2 regions of the Streptomyces sp. NPDC127117 genome follow, and region 1 is predicted to be linked to the other one. Evidence: riboswitches for the same ligand, from Rfam matches in the RefSeq annotation. Region 1 holds a riboswitch; the other holds the start of a gene.
What was found. A riboswitch is a leader RNA that binds a small molecule or an ion and turns the genes downstream of it on or off. The one in region 1 is predicted to bind S-adenosylmethionine.

Region 2: it holds a riboswitch for S-adenosylmethionine, as region 1 does, so the genes downstream of both, ACFVH0_RS02750 (hypothetical protein) here and thrC (threonine synthase) in region 1, are expected to answer to the same signal.

The regions. Positions count from the first base shown of each region.
Region 1 covers NZ_JBHXTM010000005.1:52,891-56,831, reverse strand. Annotated here, with positions in the region: gene thrC (threonine synthase) at 1-1,025, opposite strand, end outside; SAM riboswitch class I at 1,043-1,169, opposite strand; gene ACFVH0_RS06470 (glucosyl-3-phosphoglycerate synthase) at 1,323-2,273, shown strand; gene ACFVH0_RS06465 (trehalose-6-phosphate synthase) at 2,328-3,743, shown strand; gene otsB (trehalose-phosphatase) at 3,748-3,941, opposite strand, start outside.
Region 2 covers NZ_JBHXTM010000002.1:155,897-159,837, reverse strand. Annotated here, with positions in the region: gene ACFVH0_RS02760 (cytochrome P450) at 1-312, shown strand, start outside; gene ACFVH0_RS02755 (cytochrome P450) at 309-1,571, shown strand; SAM riboswitch class IV at 1,622-1,731, shown strand; gene ACFVH0_RS02750 (hypothetical protein) at 1,780-2,187, shown strand; gene ACFVH0_RS02745 (DUF4232 domain-containing protein) at 2,195-2,716, opposite strand; gene ACFVH0_RS02740 (cytochrome P450) at 3,069-3,941, opposite strand, start outside.

The DNA.
Region 1 (3,941 bases):
CGGCGGGCGATGTCCAGGACGTACGGGCCGTCGGCCGGGTTGCCGATCGCGAGGGACTTGGCGATCGTGTTCGGCTTCTGCGGCCGGACGATGTCGTGGCCGCCCTTGTACGCGACCGAGACCGGTGAGCAGCCCTCGGCCTGGGCGCCGAAGAGCTTGTACGGCTTGTCCTCGACCAGGCCGAGCTTGATCAGCTCCTGGAGCCCCTTGTCGATCTTGGTGAACTGCGAGCCGGACGCGATCGGGATGACCAGCTGGTCCGGGAGCCGCCAGCCGAGCTGCTCGCAGATCTCGTACGCCAGGGTCTTGGAGCCCTCGCCGTAGTAGGGACGCAGGTTGACGTTGACGAAGCCCCAGCCCTCGCCGAGCGGGTCGCCGATGAGCTCGGAGCAGAAGCGGTTGACGTCGTCGTAGTTGCCCTCGATGCCGACCAGTTCACCGCCGTACACCGCGGCCATGACGACCTTGCCCTGCTCCAGGTCGTGCGGGATGAACACGCAGGAGCGGAAGCCGGCACGGGCGGCGGCGGCGCCGACGGCACCGGCGAGGTTGCCGGTGGAGGAGCAGGAGAGGGTGGTGAAGCCGAAGGCGCGGGCGGCCTCGATGGCCTGGGCGACGACCCGGTCCTTGAAGGAGTGCGTGGGGTTGCCGGAGTCGTCCTTGACGAACAGCTTGCCCTGCTCGACGCCGAGTTCGCGGGCGAGGTTGTCGGCCTGGACGAGCTTGGTCCAGCCGGGGTTCAGGTTGGGCTTCTCGGCGACATCGGCGGGGACCGGCAGCAGCGGCGCGTAGCGCCAGATGTTGGCCGGGCCGGCCTCGATGCGCTTCTTCAGCTCTTCGGGCGAGCCGCTCGGCAGGTCGTACGCGACTTCGAGCGGCCCGAAACAGGACGCGCAGGCGAAAATGGGGCCGAGTTCGAATCGCTCGCCGCACTCGCGGCAGGAAAGGCCCGAGGCGGGGCCGAGGTCGACGGATCGGACATCGGCGGAAGAATTGGTGCTTACTGCAACGGTCTGCGCAGCCATGGTGGCGAGGCCCTTTCTCCTCATCTTCCTCGCGGCGCGTTTCGCCACGAGACGGAATTGGCACCTTCCCCACCTGACCTCGCGGTCGGCGGGAGGGTTGCCGGGACTTCAACGGGCCGTTCCCTCAGTCCCTCTGGATGAGCGCTGTGGCACCGGATCTTCGATCCGGGCATTTATCGGCGGACGGACCCCGGCATGCGATGGTCGTCCGCGTTGTTCAAGACTGTAACCGAAGCACCGGACTGTTGAGATAGTCGTCCGAACCGCGAGATGGATCACATACAGGGAGTATCGACCGTGCTGGAAGAGGTCGAATGCTGGCTGGCCAGGCGTTCCTGGTCGGCCGCCGACCGTCCGATGGACCGCCTGCTGGCCGCCAGGGCCGCGGAGGCGGGCCGCGGGAGCGTCAGTGTCGTACTGCCCGCGCTGAACGAGGAGGCGACGGTCGGCGAGATCGTCGCGACGATCCGGCGCGAGCTGATGGAGAAGGTCCGCCTGGTCGACGAACTCGTGGTGATCGATTCCGGTTCCACCGACGCCACCGCGGAGGTGGCCCGGGAGGCCGGCGCCCGGGTGGTGCACCGCGACGCGATACTCCCCCGGATACGGGCCGTACCCGGCAAGGGCGAGGTGCTGTGGCGTTCGCTCCTGGTCACCGGGGGCGACATCGTCTGCTTCGTCGACGCCGATCTGAAGGACTTCTCGGCGGACTTCGTCTCCGGCATCGTCGGCCCGCTGCTGACCGACCCGGACGTGCAGTTCGTGAAGGCGATGTACGACCGCCCCTTCGGTGACGCGGCGGGGCAGGGCGGCCGGGTGACCGAACTCGTGGCCCGTCCGCTGCTCAATCTGCACTGGCCGCAGCTGGCCGGTTTCGTCCAGCCGCTGGGCGGCGAGTACGCCGTGCGCCGCTCGCTGCTCGAACGGCTGCCCTTCCCCGTCGGGTACGGCGTGGAGCTGGGCCTGCTGGTCGACGCGCTGCACACGGTGGGGCTGGACGCGCTGGCCCAGGTCGACGTGGGGGTGCGCAAGCACCGGCACCAGGACGGGCAGGCGCTCGGCCGGATGGCGGCGGCGATCTACCGCACCGCCCAGCTGCGGCTCTCCCGCGGCCACCTGATCCGCCCGGTCCTCACCCAGTTCGAACGCGGCGAGAACGGCTTCGTACCGCGCACCCATGCCGTGGACACCGAGGAGCGTCCCCCGATGTGCGAGATCGAGGAGTACGTTTCGCGCCGCGCGGCCTGACGTGGCCTGACTTCGCACGTTTGGGCGGTTCGTGATCGGGCTAGATTCCGCAACATGGTCTCCGAGCACGATGCCCAGCCCGCTGCCCGGTCCGGCGTCCGGTCCGGTGCCCAGGTCCTCGTCGCGTCCAACCGCGGCCCGGTCTCGTACACCCTGACAGAGGACGGCTCGCTCGACGCGAGACGGGGCGGCGGCGGTCTCGTCTCCGGGCTGAGCGCCGTCGACGACAAGCTGTGGGTGTGCGCCGCGCTCGGTGCCGGGGACCGGGAGGCGGTCCGGCGCGGGGTCGCCGAGCAGGGCGTACGGATGCTCGACATCGACGCGGAGGTGCACGCCGACGCGTACAACGGCATCGCCAACTCGGTGCTCTGGTTCGTCCACCACATGCTGTACCAGACACCGCTGGAGCCGGTCTTCGACGCGGAGTTCCGGCGGCAGTGGGCGTCGTTCGAGACCTACAACCGGGCCTTCGCCGAGGCGCTCGCCGAGGAGGCGGGGCAGGGTGCGGCGGTGCTGGTGCAGGACTACCACCTGGCGCTGGTGCCCGGCATGCTCCGCGAGCTGCGCCCCGATCTGCGGATCGGCCACTTCTCGCACACCCCGTGGGCGCCCGTCGACTACTTCCGGCTGCTTCCCGACGACATCGCCGAGCAGTTGCTGCACGGCATCCTGGGCGCGGACCGGGCGGCGTTCCTGACCCGGCGCTGGGCGGACGCGTTCATCGGCTGCTGCACCCAGATCCTGGGCGGCACCGGGCGGACCAGGATCGGGGTGCACGGGCTCGGCGCGGACGCGGACTTCCTGCGCCGCCGTGCCCACGAGGCGGATGTGGACGAGCGGATGGCGGCGCTGCGCGAGCAGACCGGCCCCGGCCGGAGGACGATCGTACGGGTGGACCGAACGGAACTGTCCAAGAACATCGTGCGCGGCCTGCTCGCGTACCGCGCGCTCCTGGACGAGCGGCCCGAGTGGCGCGAGCGCGTCGTCCATGTCGCCTTCGCCTACCCCTCCCGGCAGGACCTGGCGGTGTACCGCGACTACACGGCCGAGGTGCAGCGGGTCGCCGACGAGATCAACGCCGCGTACGGCACGCCCGGCTGGACGCCGGTGGTGCTGCACGTCAAGGACGACTTCGCCCGCTCGCTCGCCGCGTACCGGCTGGCCGACGTGGCTCTCGTCAACCCGATCCGTGACGGCATGAACCTGGTCGCCAAGGAGATCCCGGTGGTCTCCGACCACGGCTGCGCGCTGGTGCTGTCGCGGGAGGCGGGCGCCTACGAGGAGCTGGGCAGCGACGCGGTGGTGGTGAATCCGTACGACGTCTCCGCGACGGCGGCGGCGCTGCACGAGGCGCTGACGATGGCGGACGACGAGCGGGCCGCGCGCACGGAACGCCTGGCCGCGGCGGCGGTCGCGCTGCCGCCGCAGCAGTGGTTCCTGGACCAGCTGGACGCGCTGCGGCGGGACTGAGGCGTCAGATCCGCCGGGCCAGCGCCGCCAGGAATCCGACGACGTCACCCGGTCCGGCCAGCAGCAGATCGGCCCGCTCGGCCAGTTCGGGCACCTCCGCGCTGCCGCTGCACACCAGCAGGCCGGGGATGCCGTCGGCGCCGTCGGTGCGGAGCTTCTCCACCGCGGCGTAGGCGGCGAGGTCGCCGAGGTCGTCGC
Region 2 (3,941 bases), on a different contig from region 1:
GGCCTGGGCGCGGCCAACGCCGATCCGCACATCCGCCAGCACCTCTCCGCCTCGGGCGGACCGTCCGGTCAGCGCGGCAACAGCGCCCACCTGGCGTTCAGCCACGGCGAGTACCGCTGCCCCTTCCCCGCGCAGGAGATCGCCGAGATCATCGCCCGCACCGGCATCGAGGTGCTGCTCGACCGGCTCCCCGACCTGGACCTCGCCGTTCCCGTCCCCGAGCTGGTCCGGCGGCAGTCCGCCTTCCTGCGGGGCATGACCGCGCTGCCCGTCCGGTTCGCCCCCGTCCGTCCGACAGGAGACCCGTCGTGAACTGCCCGCACGCCGCCGCCCGGGGTGCCGCTTCGAGCGGCGCTCCCGTCGTCATCGATCCGCTGGTCCAGGACCTGGACGGAGAGACGGCCCGACTGCGCGACGCGGGTCCGCTCGCCAGGATCGAACTGCTCGGCGTTCCGGCCCTGACCGTCACCCGGCACGCGCTGGCCCGCCAACTCCTCGTCGATCCCCGCCTGGTCAAGGACCTCGACGCCTGGGGACTCTGGCAGCGCGGCGAGGTCACCCACGAGTGGCCGCTGATCGGCATGATCGACGCCGGGCGCTCCATGTTCACCGTGGACGGCGCCGAGCATCGACGGCTGCGCACCAAGACCTCCCAGGCGCTCACCCCGCGCCGGCTGGAGGAGATCCGCCCGGACATCGAGAAGTTCACCGAGGAACTGCTCGACGCGCTCGACGAACAGAGCCGCAGGAGCGAGAACGGCGTGGTCGACCTCAAGTCCGTGTTCGCCCAGCCGCTGCCGATGCGCGTCGTCGGCATGCTGATGGGGGTGGACGAGGCCGAGCACCCCATGCTGATGAAGCGGTACAAGGCGTTCTTCTCCATGCTCACCCCGCAGGAGGAACGCCTGGCGCTGCTGGCCGAGTTGGACGTGTTCTACGCCGCTCTCGTACGCGAGAGGACGGCGCGCCCGACCGACGACCTCACCAGCGCGCTCATCCTGGCCGAGGAAGGCGGCGCACCGCTCACCGAGGAAGAGGTGGTGGGCAACCTCAAGGCCATGGTGGCCGCCGGGCACGAGACCACCATCGGGCTGATCCTCAACGCCGTACGGGCCCTGCTCACCCACCCCGACCAGCTCCGACGCGTCCTCGACGGCCAGATCCCGTGGGAGACGGTGATCGAGGAGACCCTGCGCTGGGACACCCCCACCACCCATCTGCTGATGCGGTTCGCCACCCAGGACATCCAGGTGGGCGACGAGGTGATCGCGAAGGGCGAGGGAGTGGTGATCTCCTATCGCGCCATCGGCCGTGACATCGAGCAGCACGGGGCGGACGCCGACGCCTTCGACATCGCCCGGCCGGCTCCGATCCGCCACATGACCTTCGGCCACGGCCCGCACATCTGCCCCGGAGCGGCGCTCTCCCGCGTGGAGGCGGGCATCGCCCTGCCGGCACTCTTCGCGCGCTTCCCCGCGCTGCGGGCGGCCGTCCCGGACACGGAGGTCCGCAAGCTGCCGGTGATGACACAGAACGACATGGAGGCCTTCCCCGTACTGCTGCACGGCTGAGCACCTGACCACCCGTCGGGCACCGCCGTCCGTGGGATACAGTTCTCGCAGGTCATGAGTTCCAGTGCACAGCCCCGGCTAACTGGACGGCATCCCGCTCCGCTGCGGGTGCTCCGGGTGACGACCGGCCCCGTGCGCAGCGCGCGGGGAACAGCGGACCGTCGGGGCAGAGCACCTGGGGTCCAGGATCCCGGGAAGGCGAAGCACCATGCTCCCCCACCTCGTCCGGAACGACGGCTGCACCAGCTACGGCCCCGGCCACCACGTCCACTGGATCCACACCAAGAAGTGCCACCAGGAGCCCGGCCAGGCCATGGAGCTGCTGCTCACCTCCGGTGACATCGGCGCCGACGGCTGGTTCGCACTGCGCCCCGCCTTCGACCATGCCGAGGAGCTGCCGAAGGTGTGGACGCACGCCCCGGCGGCACTCACCGAACTGCTCACGGTCCACCGCGGACGGGTGTTCTGGCTGCCGCGGTGGCACGCCCTGAAGCTGGTGGACTCCACGGGCCGGGCCACGGCCCTGGTCAATGCGGGTTTCGAGGGCGGCACGCCGTGCGCGACGACCGCCCCCGACCCACGGCGGACGGTCGGCGGCACAAGCTACGGACTGTAGCCGCACATCACCCCAGCGCGTCCGCCAGCGCGCTGTCCGCCGCCGCCTGTGACTCCTGCCAGCGGGTGGTCAGCGGCACCCACACATGGATCCCCTGCGGCATGCCCACGGCGGCCGCGCGGAAGGCGACGCCCAGGTGGGAGGGGTCCGCCGCCACCGAGATGCTGCCGACGACGTGGCCCTCGGCGGCCGCCGGGTCCGCGGTCCGCACGGCGGCGTACGCCCGCTCGCCCGGGGACAGCTCGTAGGGGCCGCTCCCGGCGGGCGGGACGGCCTCGGCGGAGCCGTCGAGGCCCCGGAAGGTGATCGTGGGGATCCGGTCCACCACGCAGGCCCGGCCGCCGTTGTTGACGACGTCGATCCGGGCCGCGTTCCGCTGTCCGCCGGGTGCTGCGTGCACCGAGAGGGACTTCTCCTGGCAGGTCGCGAGGCGGCTCGCGGTGCCGTTCGTCGCGGACGCCGTGGTGCCGGTCAGTGGCAGGGTGGCCGCGACGGCGAGTGCGGCGGTGAGAGCGGAGCGAAGACGCATGGTGTTTCTCCCGTTGGATCGACAGCCTGCGGATAGCGGCCGGACGGCCCGTCGGCGGGTGCGGCCGACATGGACAGTGTGAACCGTATGACCTGACCTCCGCGACAGATCGGACATATCGGTTCGGCATATCCGGCGGCGGGACGGGGCGGTGGAGCCGAGCGGCCGGCGTGCGGTGTGCGCCAGGGAGGCGGACGAGGCCCTGCGCCGGCCGGGCCTGCTGGAACCGCCCTTCAGCCTCCTCGGCCGGGGACCGGGCCGGCACGGAGGGCGTGCGGCACTGCGGACCGGAGCAGCCTGCGGGGCGGGCCCGAGAGCGACCGGAGCGGCCACCGGGCCCGCCCCGCGAGCCTCACCGGGTCCGGACCGTCGCCAGCACCTCCCGGTCCGGCTGCAGCGTGAGCGACGGGACCGGCTCGATGACGCCCGGGTCCACGTCCAGCTCGAAGCGGCGGGCCAGCACGGCCAGGATCAGCACAGCCTCGACCATCGCGAACCGGGTACCCAGACAGACCCGGGGGCCGCCGCCGAACGGGAACCAGGCGTACTCCGCGATGCTGTCGCCCGCCTCCGGATCCCAGCGCTCGGGACGGAACTCCTCCGGCTCGGGGAACCACCGCGCGTCGCGCTGAGTCACCCACTGGCTGGTCCACACCCGGGTGCCCTCCGGCATCGGCACACCGCCGATCCGCGCACCCTCCTTCGCGACACCGGTGATCAGCCAGATCGTCGGGTAGAGGCGCAGCGTCTCCTTGACCACGGACTGCGTGTACGTCAGCCGCGCGTAGTCGTCGAACTCCGGCTCCCGGTCGCCGAGCACCCGGTCCAGCTCCTCGGCGAGCGCGGCACGCACCCGCGGATTGCGGGCCAGCAGATACCAGGCCCACACCAGAGTGGAACTGGTCGTCTCGTGCCCACCGATGTACAGCGTGACCGTCTCGTCGCGGATCTCCCGGTCGGTGAGGCGTTCCCCCGACTCGTCGACCGCCGTCAGCAGCCGGCTCAGCAGGTCGGGGCGCTCGTCCCCGCCGTCACGATGACGGGCGACGACCCGGCCCACCTCGGCGTCGATGACCGCCGCGGCCTTCTTGATCCTGGCCCGGCCGGGGGTCGGCACCCAGTCCGGCAGCAGTGCGCCGATCCCGGCGAACTCCTTGCCGATCTCCTGCTGCGCCACATCCATCGCCCGGCCCATCGCCTCGGCGTCGGCCGCAGTGTCGACACC